2 regions of the Candidatus Aciduliprofundum sp. HYA1 genome follow, and region 2 is predicted to be linked to the other one. Evidence: riboswitches for the same ligand, from Rfam matches in the RefSeq annotation. Region 2 holds a riboswitch; the other holds the start of a gene.
What was found. A riboswitch is a leader RNA that binds a small molecule or an ion and turns the genes downstream of it on or off. The one in region 2 is predicted to bind fluoride.
Positions count from the first base shown of each region.

Region 1: linked by a shared signal. The riboswitch ahead of AC0S1O_RS00580 (respiratory chain complex I subunit 1 family protein) and the one ahead of AC0S1O_RS01335 (hypothetical protein) in region 2 are both predicted to bind fluoride.

Region 1 covers NZ_CM149694.1:92,470-101,251, reverse strand. The annotation lists gene mobA (molybdenum cofactor guanylyltransferase) at 1-405, shown strand, start outside; gene AC0S1O_RS00605 (NADH-quinone oxidoreductase subunit NuoE family protein) at 426-935, shown strand; gene AC0S1O_RS00600 (amidohydrolase family protein) at 932-2,137, opposite strand; gene AC0S1O_RS00595 (MBL fold metallo-hydrolase) at 2,216-2,998, shown strand; gene AC0S1O_RS00590 (DUF3783 domain-containing protein) at 2,991-3,326, opposite strand; gene AC0S1O_RS00585 (aldehyde ferredoxin oxidoreductase family protein) at 3,331-5,139, opposite strand; fluoride riboswitch at 5,217-5,277, shown strand; gene AC0S1O_RS00580 (respiratory chain complex I subunit 1 family protein) at 5,294-6,253, shown strand; gene AC0S1O_RS00575 (hydrogenase) at 6,250-6,876, shown strand; gene AC0S1O_RS00570 (proton-conducting transporter transmembrane domain-containing protein) at 6,883-8,229, shown strand; gene AC0S1O_RS00565 (NADH-quinone oxidoreductase subunit D-related protein) at 8,226-8,782, shown strand, end outside.
Region 2 covers NZ_CM149694.1:230,772-239,553, forward strand. The annotation lists gene AC0S1O_RS01320 (cation diffusion facilitator family transporter) at 1-38, opposite strand, end outside; gene AC0S1O_RS01325 (MFS transporter) at 83-1,315, opposite strand; gene AC0S1O_RS01330 (hypothetical protein) at 1,353-1,751, opposite strand; gene AC0S1O_RS01335 (hypothetical protein) at 1,696-2,049, opposite strand; fluoride riboswitch at 2,059-2,120, opposite strand; gene ppa (inorganic diphosphatase) at 2,191-2,703, shown strand; gene AC0S1O_RS01345 (hypothetical protein) at 2,729-2,926, shown strand; gene cyaB (class IV adenylate cyclase) at 2,898-3,404, shown strand; gene AC0S1O_RS01355 (hypothetical protein) at 3,415-4,524, shown strand; gene AC0S1O_RS01360 (ATPase, T2SS/T4P/T4SS family) at 4,506-6,299, opposite strand; gene AC0S1O_RS01365 (ABC transporter permease subunit) at 6,376-7,959, shown strand; gene AC0S1O_RS01370 (ABC transporter permease) at 7,956-8,782, shown strand, end outside.

The sequences.
Region 1 (8,782 bases), 140 kb from region 2:
AAGATCCCCCTGAAGGTGGATGTCCCTGTTCTTTATGATGAATCCTCGTGGATTCTGGAATCTGTCGTCTCGCTCCTGAAGATGGACGATTCCTTTCTTCTATTTGGCGGCGATATGCCCCTTGTGCGGAGGGAGGCTGTAGAACTCATCTTGAAAAATAAGGAGCCAAAGAGCATCGTTCCAAGGTGGAGTTCAACGGGGTATCTTGAACCTCTTCATGCATACTATGCTCGCTCCACGATTAAATGTCTGGAAGGTGCCAAGAGTCTAACCCTCGGACTGCAAAATTGTCCCTATGTGGATTTTGTCCCTGCTGAAAAAATGCCCGAGGAGACGTTCTTCAATGTGAACACATCTGAGGATCTTGAAAGGCTAAGGAAAATTCTTGCGGTAAAAGATAAATAAAAAGATACCCATATCATCCCATGGAGCATGTTATCAGGGAAATCATTCAAAAGCATTCTCAAAGGGATTCAAATCTCCTTTCAATTCTCCACGCGATCCAGGACGAGTTTGGCTATATACCGAAGGAGGCCATGAATATTTTAGCCGAGGAAACGGGAAAAAAGCCCGGTGAGATATACGATACCGCCTCTTTCTATTCATTCTTTCATTTTGACAGGCCCGCAAAGCATGTTATACGGGTTTGCAACGGCATAGTTTGCAATTTGAAGGGTTCAGAGAGAATAATAGAGGCAATAGAGAGGCAATACGGCATAAAGGATGGGGAAACCACAGAGGATGGCCTTTTCAGACTTGAAGTGGTGGAATGCATCGGGCGCTGTGAAGTTCCACCAGCCATGCTTGTGGATGATAGAGCATACGGAAATCTCACTTCCGAGAGCGCGGCCAATGTCCTTACAATTGATGCCCTTGATCCTGAGGCGAAGATTCCCGAATTGAAGGTTGCGGCGGTGAGATTGAAAAAATGTTAAATTTTTCCATATCTCATTTTCCCATTCACAATTGTGTATTCCACATTGAGCCCGTTGAGAGCGTAAACTATATTGGATACAATGGTATCCTTTCTTAAAGGCAATCCGTTGGGCTTGGGATTTAGCACAACAATATCTGCTAGTTTTCCTTCCTCTATGCTCCCTGCATTTAAGCCCAGTGCCTTGGCAGCATTCACAGTGGCAAAATCAAGAATCATCTGAGCATTTGTCACGCTCGCATCCCATCTCTCATTCTTGTGCAGTAGTGCGGCGAATTTCATAACCTCAAACATATCAAGGTTGTTGTTGCTCACAGTGCTATCTGTCCCTAGGGTTATTGTGATTCCTTCATTGATCATTTCCACTAAGGGCATTGAACCACCATTTCCAAGTTTCATGTTGCTTGTTGGATTGTGGGATGCCTTAACCCCGTTTCTTGCAAGCATTCTTATTTCGTTGAGGGTGAGCCATACAAGATGCACCGCGATAAGCTTGGGGGATAGAAAATCAATTTTATCCAGGTACTCAACAGGCCTGAACCCTGTCTTTTTGCGATGCTCATAAACCTCCTTTCTCGTCTCGGAAACATGCATGGTCATTAGAGTGTCGTACCTATCGGCAATTTCCTTTGCTTTAAGAAGGGTCTCTTCAGAGCAAGTGTACACACCATGGGGAGCAACCATGGGAATTATCAAATCCTCCTTTGAATATTCCTGTACGAAATTTTCAGCGTTTTTTAGAGGTGAACCCTTCTGGGTGGTGATATCCTCATCAACAACTGCCCAGCCCAGAAATGCACGTATTCCCTTTTTCATAGCAATTTCAGCCACCACATCTTCATCGGAGTACATGTCCACGAAGGTTGTTGTTCCCGTGCGAAGCATCTCATCTATGCCAAGTGAAGCACCACGGCGAAAATCCTCTCTGGTTCTCTTGGATTCCAGGGTCCACATCCTATTTAGAAATTCCTCAAGATCAACATCGTCGGCAAGGCCCCTGAGATCGGTCATTGGAATGTGGGTGTGAGTGTTTATCAGCCCGGGCATAACTATCTTATTTTTTCCATCGATTATGATATCTGCCTCCACGTTGACCTTTCCAACATCGGTGATTCTGTTATCTTCAACATAAACATCTCCTTTAATTATATCTCTGCGTTCATTCTGAGTGACAATCCACGCATCACGGATGAGAATGCTCATATTCCGTAATCATTCACCTCCTAAATATGTTTTTGTCCACACCAAAAATTAAATCCTATCACAGTATTAGCCTCCATAGTGACCAGGATAACTTTTCTAGGAACTGGTGGTGGGCGGTTCACCACCATATATCAGATTCGAGCCACTGGAGGGGTTTACTTAGATGATGGTATAAAAATCCACATTGACCCCGGACCCGGTGCACTTGTTCAAATGCACAGGTTCAAGGTCAATCCAACGAAAACGGACATCATAGCAGTCTCCCACGCTCATACTGACCATTACACAGACGCGGAGGTACTCATCGAGGCAATAACCAATGGAGGTACCAAGAAAAAAGGACTTCTTGTGGGGTCAAAGAGTGTGATTGAGGGCTACGATATTTATGATCCGGCCATTTCCAAGTACCATATGGGGCTCGTGGAAAAGGTTGCTGCTCTCTCCCCCGGAAATGTGGTGAGGTACAGGGGTATAAAGATTCGGGCCACAAAATCGTATCACAACGATCCAACTACCATAGGCTTTAAGATCGAAACTTCCCATGGGATAGTTTCCTATTTGGCTGATACGGATTACAACGATTCTCTTTCTAGGGCACATAGGAATGCAAGGGTTTTGATACTCCCGGTTACTAGGCCCCTGGGGGCAAAAATACCGTATCACCTGAGCACAAAGGAAGCTGCCAAACTGGTTGCGGCAATCAAGCCAGAAATTGCAATCCTGACCCATTTTGGACTAAAGATGATTGAGGAAAACCCTGATTTTCAGGCCGACTGGATATGGAAGGAAACGGGAATAAGGACCATAGCTGCAGATGATGGGATGGTTGTTGAGATAGGAAAGGATATTGAGATCATTTAGAGTGGAAGTATCTGTCTTCCTCCAAGAGTTCTTCCACAAGGTCTGCTATTTTCCACTGGAGGGAGGTGGGTGTGGAGGTGGCAAATATTATGTGCTCTTTAATTACTGACCTTATCTCCTTTATTGTTGAACCGATTTTTTCCTTTGGGATGTTGTGCATTATGACTATTCTCTGCTGTCCCAGAACCTCTCCGTTACCTTCCTTCCCTTGCTCTATTATCTCTCCGAGTTTTGTGTTTTCCATGTCCCTTGAGATGGTGATCACCTCATCGAAAACCCCTTTTATCTTTTCTATCTCTTCACTTTTAAAACCTATTAGCAGAAGCATTTTATCACCTTAAAAATGATGAGAATTCCTCAATCCCAAGGATCTTCAGTGTCTCCCTTTTTGGCACTCCATTTTCATCCCAGCCCCTTAGACGGTAGAATTCCCTGAGTGCTTCTATGAAATCCTCATGGTTTATGAATGCTGCATTTCCCCTTGCAGGTCCCTCTTCCTCTTTTTCCCACCATCTTGCTGGAATTGTATCGTCTTTTTCAGGAATCAAGCCCGAGGCAATGGCGTAAACTCTGGATATGCACTCGGCTCTCCATCCCACATTTTTCAAATCACCCGAAAATTGGAGGGGTGAGAGCATTTTTTCTATGTCCTTCATTTCCCAGGGTACGAATTTGCATAGGCCCAGGGTATCGAAGAGTGCATCTTTATCCCTGGATTGAATTAGATTTGCAACGAGTTCCTTGGCAGGACCGTCATTGGGTAAACTGCGTGGATATGGCCAGCCCCTGAGGTGAGACGCACCCACATCTGCGGTTGCATAACTGAGCGCGTAGGTGCGCAATCCGCGGGGATCCCATGCCGGAGCTTCCAAGCCCTTGACATGAACAGCGTATCTCTTTCCTCTGTTGAGAATTTCTTCTGCCCTCTTCACCCCCTCTGCGAGGATTGCTCCGAATCCTTTGCGATAGGCGATCATGCGGAGCAGATTATCTTCCGCTTGGGCATCGCCAAATCCCTTAACAGGGATGCCTATTTCATCGTTTCCCACAATGCCCCTTTCTACGAGCTCAAACAGCCATCCTATTGTGTTGCCAGCGGCGATGGCATCTAGGCCCAGATCGTTGGCAAGGTGAATTAGATATGCCACCTCTGGAAAATCAAAAACCCCCGTGGCCGCACCAAGCATGCCGATGCTTTCATACTCCGGTTTAACCCGCAATTTTTTTCCGTTGTGTTCGATCTCAATGTATCTTGCGCATTTCACAGGGCAGGATTTGCCGTGCACGAATCTCTCCGGCTCGATTTCGTATTTCTTTGCCTCATCGCCACCAAGCTTCTTTGCCAGTTCCTCAGGAATGTATGGCTTTGAAAAGTTGTAGGCAGGGCTCATCCCCCTTGTGCCTGATAGTACAAGCGAGTTTGTCGTCCCATATGTTTTCAGCGAGGGAGAGGCACTTTCATCCAGTTTTTGGTAAAGTTCTGTGCGGATTTTGTTCCATTCATCCCTTTCTGGAATTTCAATTTTCATATTCTCAACGCCTATTGGTTTGATGAAAACTGCCTTGAGATTCTTTGAACCCATGACTGCGCCAAGACCTCCTCTTCCAGCCGAGCGCTCCGTGTCAAACATTATGTTGGCAAATCTTACCAGGTTCTCGCCTGCGGGTCCAATGGCCGCAATGGCCCCATCCCCGTGTTTTTTCCAGATTTCATCAGATACTTCGTACACACCCTTGCCCCGAAGGGAATCAGCCGGGAGGATCTGTACCTTTTCACCCACGGTGATGTAAACAGGGCTCTTTGCTCTACCCTCCACTATCATGGCAGCGTAGCCCCAGCGGTGCAGAAATGGACCGAATCTGTCGCCGGCGTAACTGTCGTGTATTAGATTTGTTTCAGGAGATTTTGATATTACAGCCACCTTGCTCGCTCCCGGGGCCAGACCGCTGAGAAGCCCTGGAACAAACAGGATCTTGTTCTCCCTGTAAAAAGGGTCTATGTTTGGAGGGACCTCTCTTGCGAAGATGTAGTATCCCAGGGCCTTTCCCCCCAGGTATTTTTTCACCGTGTTTTCCGGTAATTCTTCTTCCCTCACACTTTGAGTCTCAAGGTTGATTCGAATAATTTTTCCGGTAACCATCAGGCGTTGAGATGATTGCTAATATTAAATATTTTTGCAGGTCAATGCAAACCTATAAATATGGGAAGCAGATGCACCTGTGCTCGGGTGATGGCGTCCACCCCAAGTGCCAGCATGGCTGATGACGCCTTTTCGTGAGAAGAGGTGAACGCCAATGATCCCCCAGATAATAATAGGAGCAGTTCAGATGTTTGTGGTTCTTCTGCTCTCTCCGCTGATGGTAGGCATAATGAAAAGAGTGGAGGCGAGATTTGAATCGAGAAAGGGTATGAGCATATTTCAGCCATACTATGACCTGGCAAAGTTTTTCAGAAAGGAGACCCTCATACCCGAGAATGCGGGCTCGCTCTTCACAATTGCCCCCATTTTGGCCTTCACCGCCTACCTCATTCTTCCGTGGGTGGTGCCCATAGTATTTGGCACACCCTCATGGTTTGCTCCCACCGTGGACTTTTTGGGAGGAGCCTTCATATTTGGATTTGCCTCATTCTTCTCGGTTATAGGTGCTGAAAAAACAGGGTCGTATTACACGGGCATAGGGTCCACGAGAGGTGTGAATTTTGGTGCCTTTGCAGAGCCCGTTCTAATCACCGTGTTTTTTGGTGTGGCCCTCATAACGGGTGCAAATAATCCCTTTGTGACCAACGAGGTTTTGAGAAACAGCCCCTCTTGGATGCTCTCAACGACGCATATACTGCTCATAGCCGCATTCTTCCTCCTCCTTCTTTTTGACACCGGAAAACTGCCAATTGAGAGCCACGGAATGAGCGAGTTCGGGATGATTGGACAGGGAATTGGGCTGGAATACACGGGTCCTCTTTATGCCCTCAAGTCATGGGGAGCATATATGAAGCAGTTCATTCTATTTTCCGTGTTCATCAACGTTTTTGCAATTCCTTGGTTGATTCCCCTTTCCCTCACTCCATGGAACGTCCTATGGGGAACGGCCCTTCTTTTTGTGAAGATGCTCATTGTTATATTTGCGATGGTTGTTGTGGAGATGAGCGTTGCCAAGATTCGTCTTTTTAAGATAATTGATTATCTCACCTTCTCCTATCTGATGGCGCTTCTTGCAGTCATATCCCTGTTCCTCGTGGGAGGTGTGCCAAAATGATTCTCTTCACCTCAATTATTGATTTCATCGGTGTGCTCATACTCCTCTACGGGTTTGTGATAATAGCGGAAAATTTCATACACAGTTTGATTAGGCATCTTCAGGCACAGTCCATACTTCTCGGATTTCTGATTCTTGCCTTTGGTGTTTATCTTGGAGATTACGCGATTATTGCCCTCTCTGCCCTGACATTCATATTCCGGGGCTACGTTGTACCGGAAATACTCATAAAGGATTTGAAGAGGGATCCCGTGTGGAAGCATAGGGAACTTGAAACAAAGGCAAAACACACCCTTGTTGTGGGAATAATTCTTGCCCTGACGGGACTTCTGTTTTACAGGGCGATTTATACAACTCTGGGAACATGGAATGCTGCCATACCATTTGTTCTTCTCCTTCTGGGGCTTCTCATAATAGTTATGCGTAGAAATGCCATAGCCCAGATTTCCGGTTATATTGTGGAGGAAAATGCGCTTCTCTATATGGGTTTGATTCTCGCACCCATGAGTTTTCTGCTTGAGGTGGGAGTGCTCCTGGATATAATAGGTGCTGTGCTTCTGGCAGTCATACTCGGGGCTGAGAAGGAATATGGGCCCCTTGAAATTGACGAGCTTTCGGGGTGAGTTCAGATGTTCGGGTATTTTGTTTATGGAATAATCGTTCCTCTCTCCTTGGCCGTTCTCCTATCCCTCATCCCAAAGAAAATTGTGGGAATGGTTGCAAATGTTGTGGGTGCAGTTTTAGTATTTGTCATATCTCTGATCATTTTCTCAAATGGTGCAATTCAGGGCCCCTACTTTTATTTGGACACACTATCCCTTGGTATTATTCTTGTGATCTCCCTCACCTATCTTCTAGCCGTGCTCCATTCATTGGTTTGTCTGAAGGATATCAGGAGATTTTACCTTCCTGAGCATTATTACTGGGCACTACTTGCCCTGTTTGCCCTGACAATGGTTCTGGCAGTTTCCTCGCCAAATATAGGTTACGCATGGTTCTGGCTTGAGGCCTCCACGATTGTGAGTGCCGCCCTGATACTTGTGGAGAGGGGTAAGAGCCATGTGGAGAGTGCCTGGAGATACATTCTGATAGCATCTGCAGGTCTCGGAATGGCTCTTCTCTCGGTTATCCTGTTTGGCTGGGCCACGGGAGGGTTCATCTGGGTTGATGCCCATGTAACCAGTGCAGCTAAGCTCATTGGTGTTCTGGCCCTATTGGGCTTTGGAGCCAAGGCGGGGCTGTTTCCAGTACATACCTGGCTCCCGGATGCCCATGGCACGGCCCCATCTCCTGTGAGCGCCATGCTCTCAGGTGCACTCTTACCCTCGGCATTGGTCGTCTATTATAGAATTTTCAATGCTCTGCATTCCATTTTTCTATTTTACCTCACCCTTGCAATAGGTATACTCACACTCTGGATTGCTGCATTTCTAATGCTATCTCAGGTGCGTCTCAAAAGATTGTTTGCATATTCCAGTATGGATGTTATGGGCATTGCCACAGTTGGCATAGCCCTGAGTTATCTCTCACCAGGGGTTATGGATTATGTACTCATCCTCTTCGTTGCTCATGCCCTTGGGAAATCCGTTCTGTTCCTCATTGCGGGAGTACTGAAGAGAATGGGTTATGAGGAGATTGGAAGCATAAAAAATCTCGGGACATCGCCACTAATTGCATTTTCAACGGTGGTTGGTGCTATGACCGTCACGGGTGCTCCTCCATTCCCTATGTTTTTTGGAGAGTTCGGTATAGTTATGGGGCTATCATCCCACATATACGCATTTGCTGCCCTTCTGAGTGGCATAATTCTGTCTTTCCTCTCCCTGAATTACCATGTTCTCCGTATCATCTTCAACAGGGAGGATGATGGTATTGAGGTCGATCTGGCACATTCTGCGGTACCCTTTGCAGGGGCCCTGGGCATAATTGCCCTTTCTTTCATACTCTACTTCTGGATAGTGGGGTGGTCGCTATGAGCGAGAATTTTGAAATGGTGAATCCAGTTGATGTGGATGGAAAGTGGGTGCTTATCTCCATATTTGAAGGAACTGAGCAGAACCTTTACGTTTGGTTGAGTTACGATACAGGCGAGATCCGCTTTACGGGCTGGAACTCCGTTCCTGAGGAATTGTATTCAAGGAGACCCATTGCCAGGGCATACATGGGGAATTATTCCCTTTCCGATTCCCTTCCATGCTCCAAGACTCTAATTTATGGGCCTGCCGCGGGGGGTCTCGGAGAGGCAGGAGCGTTCAAGATTAGCACCTGTGGTGAGAGAATAAATGCGCTTGTGCCCTATTTGGGCTTCAAAAACAGGAATTTGGGTGCATTGGTAGTGGGTAAAAAAGTTTCAGAGGCGCTCGTTTATGTGGAGAGATTCGTAGGACAATTCTCGGTATCCTATGCATCTCTTTTTTCGGCAATATCCTCTGAGCCCGATGAGGGATGTGTGAATTATATGACCCTAGCCATGGAACTGGAAAGGGTACACAACCACATATGGGTTATGCACAAACTTGCAGGTGATGC
Region 2 (8,782 bases):
ACCCTCTCACCATCAACAAGTTCGTTCAAGGAAATCACCTGATTCTAAGCATAGGATACAATTACTTATAACTTTTCAAAACTCAATCCCTGACAAACACCAGAGGGGCCAAGAGAAGCACGAAAAACCCTACCAGAGCAAGGGCGGAGCCCACACCAAATAGATCCGCAAAAAATCCCATGAGCACGGACAGGGATGCTGCTATTATGGTCTTTGTCTGTGATTCAACGCTGAGGCCAGAAGCCATAACCCTGCTCTTTATACGCTCTGCAATGTATCCGACGTTCATGGGCCTGCGCAGGTTTTGAAGAACGTAGATGAGCAAAAACAGGAGTATGGAGAGGACAAGCAGATTCCAGTGGTAGAATATTCCTGCAAGAAGTATGGTCACCGCACCAAGTATCAGAGTTGAGTTTATGGCCCTTGCCAGATTTCCAACCCGCTTTACTATTCTGTAGGCATTGCGGGAAGCGTAGGAATTCATAAGATAGATGAAGAAATAAACAACACCGATTACCACCGCAGTTCTCTTATCCTGTCCGAGGTACATAAAAATTGGAAGGGACAGGGCAAATACCTTCAAAACTGCCTGCAGATAGTCCTTTACAGCCTCGTAAGAGCCAGAGAACAATGAGGAATTCAAAATGGCTCTAAGGGCAACCCTATCCTTCAACATATTTTTGAAATCGGAGATTGTTCTCCTGAACTGCCTCACAACCCTTCCCTTGCCAAGTTCCCTCGTTATCTCGCCATCCAAAATCCTCGGGTATGTGGCTAGATTTATGAAGTTGAGAACATATGGGATTATTGTTATTATGAATATGTCCCTGTAATTTCCAGTGTAAAATACAATGAACCCTGCCAGCAGGGCGTTGAGAGCCGAGCCGAGTTGAGAGAACGAGCGGGTGGCACCATAGTACTCAACCTTCCTATCAGATATGCCCCTTATTTTCAGATACTCCAAAATCATCGCCTTATGCGTACCTGTTCTGTAGGCATCACCCAGGGCATAGAGGACCATGGCAAGAGCGAACAGCCAGAAACTGGAGAAGAGGAAGAATATGGAGAAGGATATCATGTAGGAGAGCATACTCATAAGCATTGATCTGCGACGACCCATGGCATCTGCATACACCCCCGTGGGGATTTCGAGAATGTACACCGATACCTGCTTTATGGCTATCAAAACACCTATTTCTGTGAAATCAAGCCCCGCACCAAGAAAAAACAGAAGTATGAAGGGCTCAAATAACCTCAGGTTCTTCAAGAATCCGTAGACGGCAAACTTGTAGAACATCCTGTCCTTGGGTATCAATGCATGACAATGCAAATGCAGTTATTTAATCTTTACCTCAGAGCCAGAGGTAAAAATCAACCACCCTTCGGATGTCATCATGCGCCCTTCTCTTTTTCAGTAAATTTCTCAAACTCTTGTTCTCTCCAAGTTTTCCAGCAAGCACTATCGCCAGACCCCTGTTTTCCTTCACATAGGTATGGGATCTGTACCTCACGGATGCCCATCTCCCCTCAAGTTCGAACATCTCGGCAAGGAGAGCATCAATATCCTTTCTCAGCTTTTCAATCCTCTCGTTCTTGGATTCCCTCTCCCACCGCTCTGTGAGCGCCATAAGCACAACTTCCTCCTCCGGAAGATTGTAAACGGAGGATACCTCCCTTATTATCTCAGAGGCCCTTTTATCGATCCTGAACCTTTTCCTTTTTAATTTTCCCGCTCGAAATGTAATCTCCATTTCCTCTCATCTCCTCAAGAAGGTTTCTGTTCTCAATATCAAGTTCATCAATCCAGATGGACATTCTCTCCTGATCCCTCAGGGCTTTCTCACAGAACTCGGTGAGTTCTGCTATTTCATTCTTCATTTTCCTTATTCTGTCCTCTATCTCTCTTTTTCTCCTCAAAAGCGCTTCCTCGTCGTTCATATCAAGATACCTCTTCAGAGAGGCCACCCTCTCATAGAGAAACCTGTTCAAATCATCCTCCCGCATATTGCGAATCTTCTCAAACACATCCTTTGGAACCTCTACCTCCATAGGGACCACCTTTTAAAAGGAGCCATCAGCCCCGTCGGGCGATTGTGGTGGGCCCCATCACCGGGTTTCACCAATAAATGATGGTATAAATAATTAACCCAAAAACGTGAAAATAAAATACGATGAGAGCATTGAGAGCCCATGAAACCTGGAGAGAACTCGCCGGAAGATATTTACGTTTTCATAGAGGTACCCAAGGGGAGCAATATAAAGTGTGAGTACGATTTTGAGATGAACGTGATAAAGGTGGATAGAGTGCTTCACACCGCATCATTTTACCCCTTCAACTACGGGTTCATACCTGAAACCCTTGAAGAGGATAATGACCCCATTGATTGCCTGATCATATCCTACGATTCATTTCCCCACGGGGTAATCGTCAAGGCAGTACCCATAGGAATGCTTGTAACCGAGGACGAGCACGGACCAGACAGAAAGATTCTGGCGGTTCCGCATCCCGATGTGGACCCAAGGAGTGCGGAGGTTAAGAGCATAGAGGACCTCTCCCCAAGCATACTTGAGCAGATTCAGCACTTTTTTGAACATTACAAGGAACTTGAGAAGAACAAGTGGGTTCGCATAATAGGATTTGAGGGGGTTGACGAGGCAAAGAGAGCCATAATGAAAGCCATTGAGAGAAGAGGGAAAAAATAAATATTCAAACATCCCTATCCAACCCGTGGCCAAAATAAAGATATGCCCCGTTTGTGGAAGCACGAGAATTCACTACGTAGCAGGAATGGTCACCGGGGAGAAGTTCAAATGTGAGAATTGCGGGTATATTGGCTCACTTGTTGTGGAGATTGAAGAGGATGAATACGAAGATTGGCTCAGGGAGATGAGGAAGGATGGAAGTAGAGATAAAGGCAAGAATTGATGATCTCGAATCTCTTGAAAGAGAGATTTTGAATATGGGTGCGAGATTGGCGAGAGTTGTGGAGGAGGAGGACCTGTACTTCAATCATCCCTGCAGGGATTTTAGCAAGACGGATGAGGCACTGCGCATAAGAAACGATGGCACGCTAACCTACAAGGGACCAAAAGTGGATAAGGAAACGAAGAGCAGAGAGGAGATCAATCTGAAAATTGGGGATGCGCGGGAGGCGAGGTATCTGCTTGAAAAACTAGGATTCAGATTTGTTGCCTCTGTTAGGAAGAGAAGGAAATATTATTCTTTGGGAGAACTAACCGTATGCGTGGATGATGTGGAGAATCTGGGCAATTTTGTGGAGATTGAATGCATAGGTGAGTATGACCCGTGCAGGGATAGGGTCCTAGCCCTTGCCAGACAACTGAAAATAGAGGTGTTCATCACGAAATCGTATCTGGAAATGCTCCTTGAAAAAGAAAGATGAGGTGAAGAGTATGAAAAAAAGAATTTTTACCATTTTCCTGCTGATCTTGGCACTCTCCCTGATTACCAATGCAGGGGCTTCACCCCAGGGACACGGATACCTCTGGTCTCTTAACTTCGGGAAGGATCTGGAAGGTGAGAATTTCACGGGAGTTGCGATGGGAGCAAGGGTTCTGGGCATATATATAGAGTATCCGAAGATGCACGGGAATATGTACAACTGCTCGTTCTCCGGGATGTTCTATTCAAACTCGTACCTGAACGGAAAATTGGATATGGCTCGGATATCACAGAATATGGTGTGGGAAAATTTAACTGTTCAAAGATGGATTAACTACGAGGGATACTTTCTTCTTGAGAGATACAATACAACGCACGAGGGCAAAACCCAGAATTTTTACGGTATAAAGGAGGTAGGCATCCACCTCTACACAAAGCACCCAGAGAAGGTTCGGGGCGAGATCATTTATACCCTACCGTTCGCAGGGAGAGTTGTGCAGAGAAACGACTACTCCTTGAAATACGATATATATCTGAAGATAAATTACTCAAAGCCCCTTCCCTATATACCCCTTGAGCAGGAAGAGAACGTAAGTTATTACACCACCGCAAATTTCCATGGAAAGATTATTGCGAGCGGTGTTGGATATTCAAAGACTAACAATATAACCACAAATTTGAATAAAACTATAAATAAAGAGATATCCGGAAGCATCGAGATGAAAGTACATATGGAGGCACGGGGCAGTATCATCAGAAGATCAGGAATAATAGAACTCCTTCCCATGGAGATTGGCATGAGGAGTGCGGGCATTCTCTACCACTCAAATGATACATTTTACGATGCAATAACCTTTGCAACGATGCTCCAAAACAGGGGCATTATGGATAATGATTCCTACAAAAATATAACTCTCTCAAAATACACATTCGGAATGAAAGAGTACGCATCCAAGAGTGCATCCAGGGAGGAAATACTGAATTTGAGGGAGAATGGCCCTGAAAGGGGGAATTTGAGTATCTCTGAGCTCTATATAGCCACAGGAATACCCGTTTTCCTATCCATACTGCTCATAGCATTCGGGTTCAAAGCCAGGAGGAGTCATAGAGGAACCACATAGATGCTTTCCCCATCCTTCAACGCCTCCATTACCTTCTTCCCGTTGGCCGTGCTCTTTCGCAAATTTATGTAGCCCTCGCGGGACACGGTGACATCAAAGAGCCTCTGCCCATCTGCGAATACGGAGACCTTGGAATGGGCAAGGTGCTCTCCCACATGCAGCCGGATTGTCTTTTTCTTCATCTCCACCTCAACTTCGATTCTCTCCTCCCTTATCCTCTCTTTCCCAAGGGGCTCAACATCGAGGGATATGCCAAGGAGTTCCTCTATATCAGCGATCCTCTTGCCCCTCTTTCCTATGACCGATGATATGGCTGAGGGAGGTACATATATCTTGGCTCGATTATCGCTAACAACCTTCGCCTTCACCCTCAATCCTGGGAAGAGTTTGCGCATCTCCTCCTCTATGCCCCTGGCAGCAAGTTTGTATATTCCCTTTTCCTCCTCCTTCACGGGAACGACAACTATCTGCTCCCCGAAGGAGTAAACCTCGTAAAGGAGTTTCTCCTCCTCAAGATCCCTCACCTCTATGACAGGTCTGGCAAGGTCCTCCTCATGCATACCGCTGGGCACTTTAACGGTGTACCTAAGGGTGAGGACCTGAGCAATGGCACCCTTTTCTATGTGGATTATGGTATCTACGATCTGGGGAATCACTCCAAGTTCAACACGCCCTATGAAACGCTGCAATGCGTCTATGGCACGGGTAGCGTGCACAACGCCCACCATACCCACTCCAGCAAGGCGCAAATCTGTGAACACCTTGAAATCCGAGGTGGTGCGCATCTCGTCAAATATCGTGTAATCTGGACGAACGAGGAGAAGGATGTCTCCCGTCTTCTCCATGCTTCCCTCAAGGGATGTGTACTGGGTTATCTCATCCTTCAAAATCAGATCACGGGGCTTCTCCATGGTCTTGACTATCCTGTTTAGGGAGGCATAGTACTCCGCAATGGCCTGAACAAATGTGCTCTTTCCAGCGCCTGGAGAGCCGGAAACCAGTATGCCCTCGGCCCGCTCCTCAATTCTCCTCCTCAACTTCTCACCTATGTTGTAATCCTCAAGACTCAACTTCACAATCGGGCGAACTGCTGTGATCTCCATGGCATCCGAAAAGGGGGCACGGGTTATGGCTATGCGATATTCCTTCAACTGCACGACGGTGGCCCCCTTCATATCCATCTCAATGAAGGACCTCTCATCCCTTCTGGCCCTTTCAATTATGTCGTAGGCGATCTCCTCAACCTCCTCCGGGCTTATGCTCTCCCTTATCTTCACCAGCTTGAACTCTCCCGGCTTTCCACGCTTGGCAAAGGCACCCACATCCGCCTTTATGTGCACGCTCATGGTATCCGGGGTGAAGAAATCCTCAATTCTTATTTTTATCTCCTTCCTCTGTTCCAAATAGATAACGGGTATGCCCTTGACCTCAGCAATGTGCCTTTGCACAGAATCTCCAGTAACAAGGGTCGCACCATTTTGGAAGGCACACTCCCTGATCATATTGTCCATCTCCCCCTCCTTTGCCCGGCGGATCTGCCAATCCTCGGGTCGGGAGCCACAGAATACGAGGTTTATGCCTCTTTGCTCGCAGATCTCACGGATCTTCTTCAATTCGCTCAGGGCGGAAAAACCAATGCTCATACCCCTGTTGGCCTGATGCTCCACCTCAGCCACTATGGCCTCTGGAATGATTATCTCCTCCACCTCCTCATTCTGCAGGAACTCAACGAATCTCCCATCAACTATTACGCTTGTGTCTGGAACGAATTTCATAGGTTTGAAAAGTTGTGCTATTATTTAAACAATTTCTAAGAAAATACTTTATATCTGCGGGAACATCACGGGGAGAATGCAAAAATCCATTGCTATCATCGTCCTGCTCCTTGTTCTATTGGTACCTCTGGCCCAGGCCCATGATGTGTCTGTAGATGCAAAGATAAGCGACAGGTACAACGGAACAATTGAGATCGTGCAGTACCTGAATGAGAGCACAAAGAAAAAATATGATCTGGACTCATCGGGAAACTTGAGCGGCATTGAGTTGAGCAACCTCTTGAAGGATAATCTTCTGCAATTAAACCTCACACCAGCAGGGGATTATTATTACCTCATAGGAAACCTCACCCTGGACGGTAGGCACCCTCTGGCCAATGTTCACGAAATAGCGGTGAACTACTCAAAGCCAATGCCTGTGAACGGAAAATCAAGAATCATCACAAGCATAACCTTCCACTTCTACCTTAACGGGACAAGTGATCATAAATTTGTTTTGAAACTGCCCCACTGCCAGGGATACTTCAAAATGACCCTCCCAAAAAACGATAGCGTGCTGAGAAGCAATCTTGTTGATGCCCATATGAGGAACAACGTCATTTCCGGGAAATTCAGGAATAGGGTTATCATTGAATTCAGAGAAACGAAATATTTCTGGATGGGGATATTTGCAGATTCCCTGGTTGTTATTGGCATTGGTATTTTCGTTCTGGCCGCATACAAGTTCAGGGGTGGAAGGAGCAAGGGCATAAAGCTCCTGATAAGAAGCACCCTTCGAAATTTAGTATCCCTTTTCATAGTTCTCACCATACTTTTTTACATCCTTTGGGTTGCAGGTCCACCCCTATCGGTCAGGGTAGGAGGAATATCAACCATAGTTACGAGATTCCAAATCATACAGTACTATCATCTCGATCGCCCGTGGTACGATCAGTACCTGAACTGGTGGCATCTTCTACTAACCGGGGGGATAACCAAGGGTGTTGAATGGGGACTGAAGGGACTATCCCTGCAAAAAGCCCTTGTGATCTCACTTGGCATATTCATTCTCACGGCTCTCTTCTCGTACCTGATTTCAATATATCTGGCCGTGAGGAAAAAGGGTTCAAGAAGTTTGGATCTCTACGCCGCCCTGTTTCTGGCCCTTTACTCCATACCAACCTTTTATGCAACCTATCAGTTCCTGCACCTCTTTGAGAATTATCCCCTGATTTACACCACACTGGTTGCACCCAGGGGATGGTTTGAGGAGTTCTTTCAGATTCTCTTCGCATCCTCCATCCTCACCCTGCTCACACTGGCGAGGCCCTATCTGATAGCAAGGGCCCTCGCAGTGAAGGAATACAGGGAACCCTATGTGAACACATTCAGAGCGGTTGGATTCGATCCAAGGAAGATAAGAAAATTTGTTAGAAGAAGCACGGAGATCCCAACAATTACTGATTCTGTGCTGAATTTTGGGTGGATACTCACCGCACAGGTGTTTCTGGAGGTTATATTCAAGATCAAGGGAATGGGGTATTTACTCTTCAAGGGCACTGTGAACGGAAATCCATTCCAACTTCAGATTTCAATCATCTACTTTTCCCTTGTTATGATTGCAGCATCAATATTCTCAGACATCGTTATCTACTATCTGGATCCGAGGGTGAGAAGATGAAGGGAAAAGGGTTGAAACTGAGCAGAACGGGTAAAATCGCCCTTGGAATACTCACAGTTTACATCATAATAGCATTGATCGTGCCCGCCTTACCCCTTCGCAATCCAACAGGATTCCACGCACCTCCTCAAGACATCTTCGTTCCCCAGATCGTGAATCAGTTCAACCTATCAGCATCCATAGACAACTTCACAATATACGGATACGACATATTTGCATTGAGTAAAAACGGACTCTTCATACATTACGATATGGTTCAGCACAGGATTGTGAGAACTTTCAACATCAATTCCTCCCATTTGTCGGAGATAAAAATACTCCATGTTGGAGAGTACGGTATGCCCATATTTCACACGGAGAATGCGGTTTACCTCTACTCACCAACGCAGGAAAAACTGTACAGAATTGATGTGGGAAATACCTGCAACGTTTATCCCATCCAGATACCTTTCTCTCAATACACGGGGTTTATCGCGGTGAATGCCACGGGAATGTACGCCTATTCATACAATCCCTACGAAAATGGAAGGCCATCATTAGTGTGGAATTTCTCCCTTGAAAAAAGGGTTCTGGGGATACATTATTCCTACAAAAATTTCTACATATCCACCCAGGATCGCTTGATAGCCCTCAACGATCACGGAAAGATTATCTGGAGCATTGATGGGAATTTCACCTCCAATCCCATATATATTCCCGTTTATGGAAACAACAGGATATACGTGGCATCAGGAACCCTCATAATGGGAATTTTTATGGCCAATGGAACTCCCTCCACAGATATAAGCATGGCAGTAAAGATCACACACCTGCACTACTACGG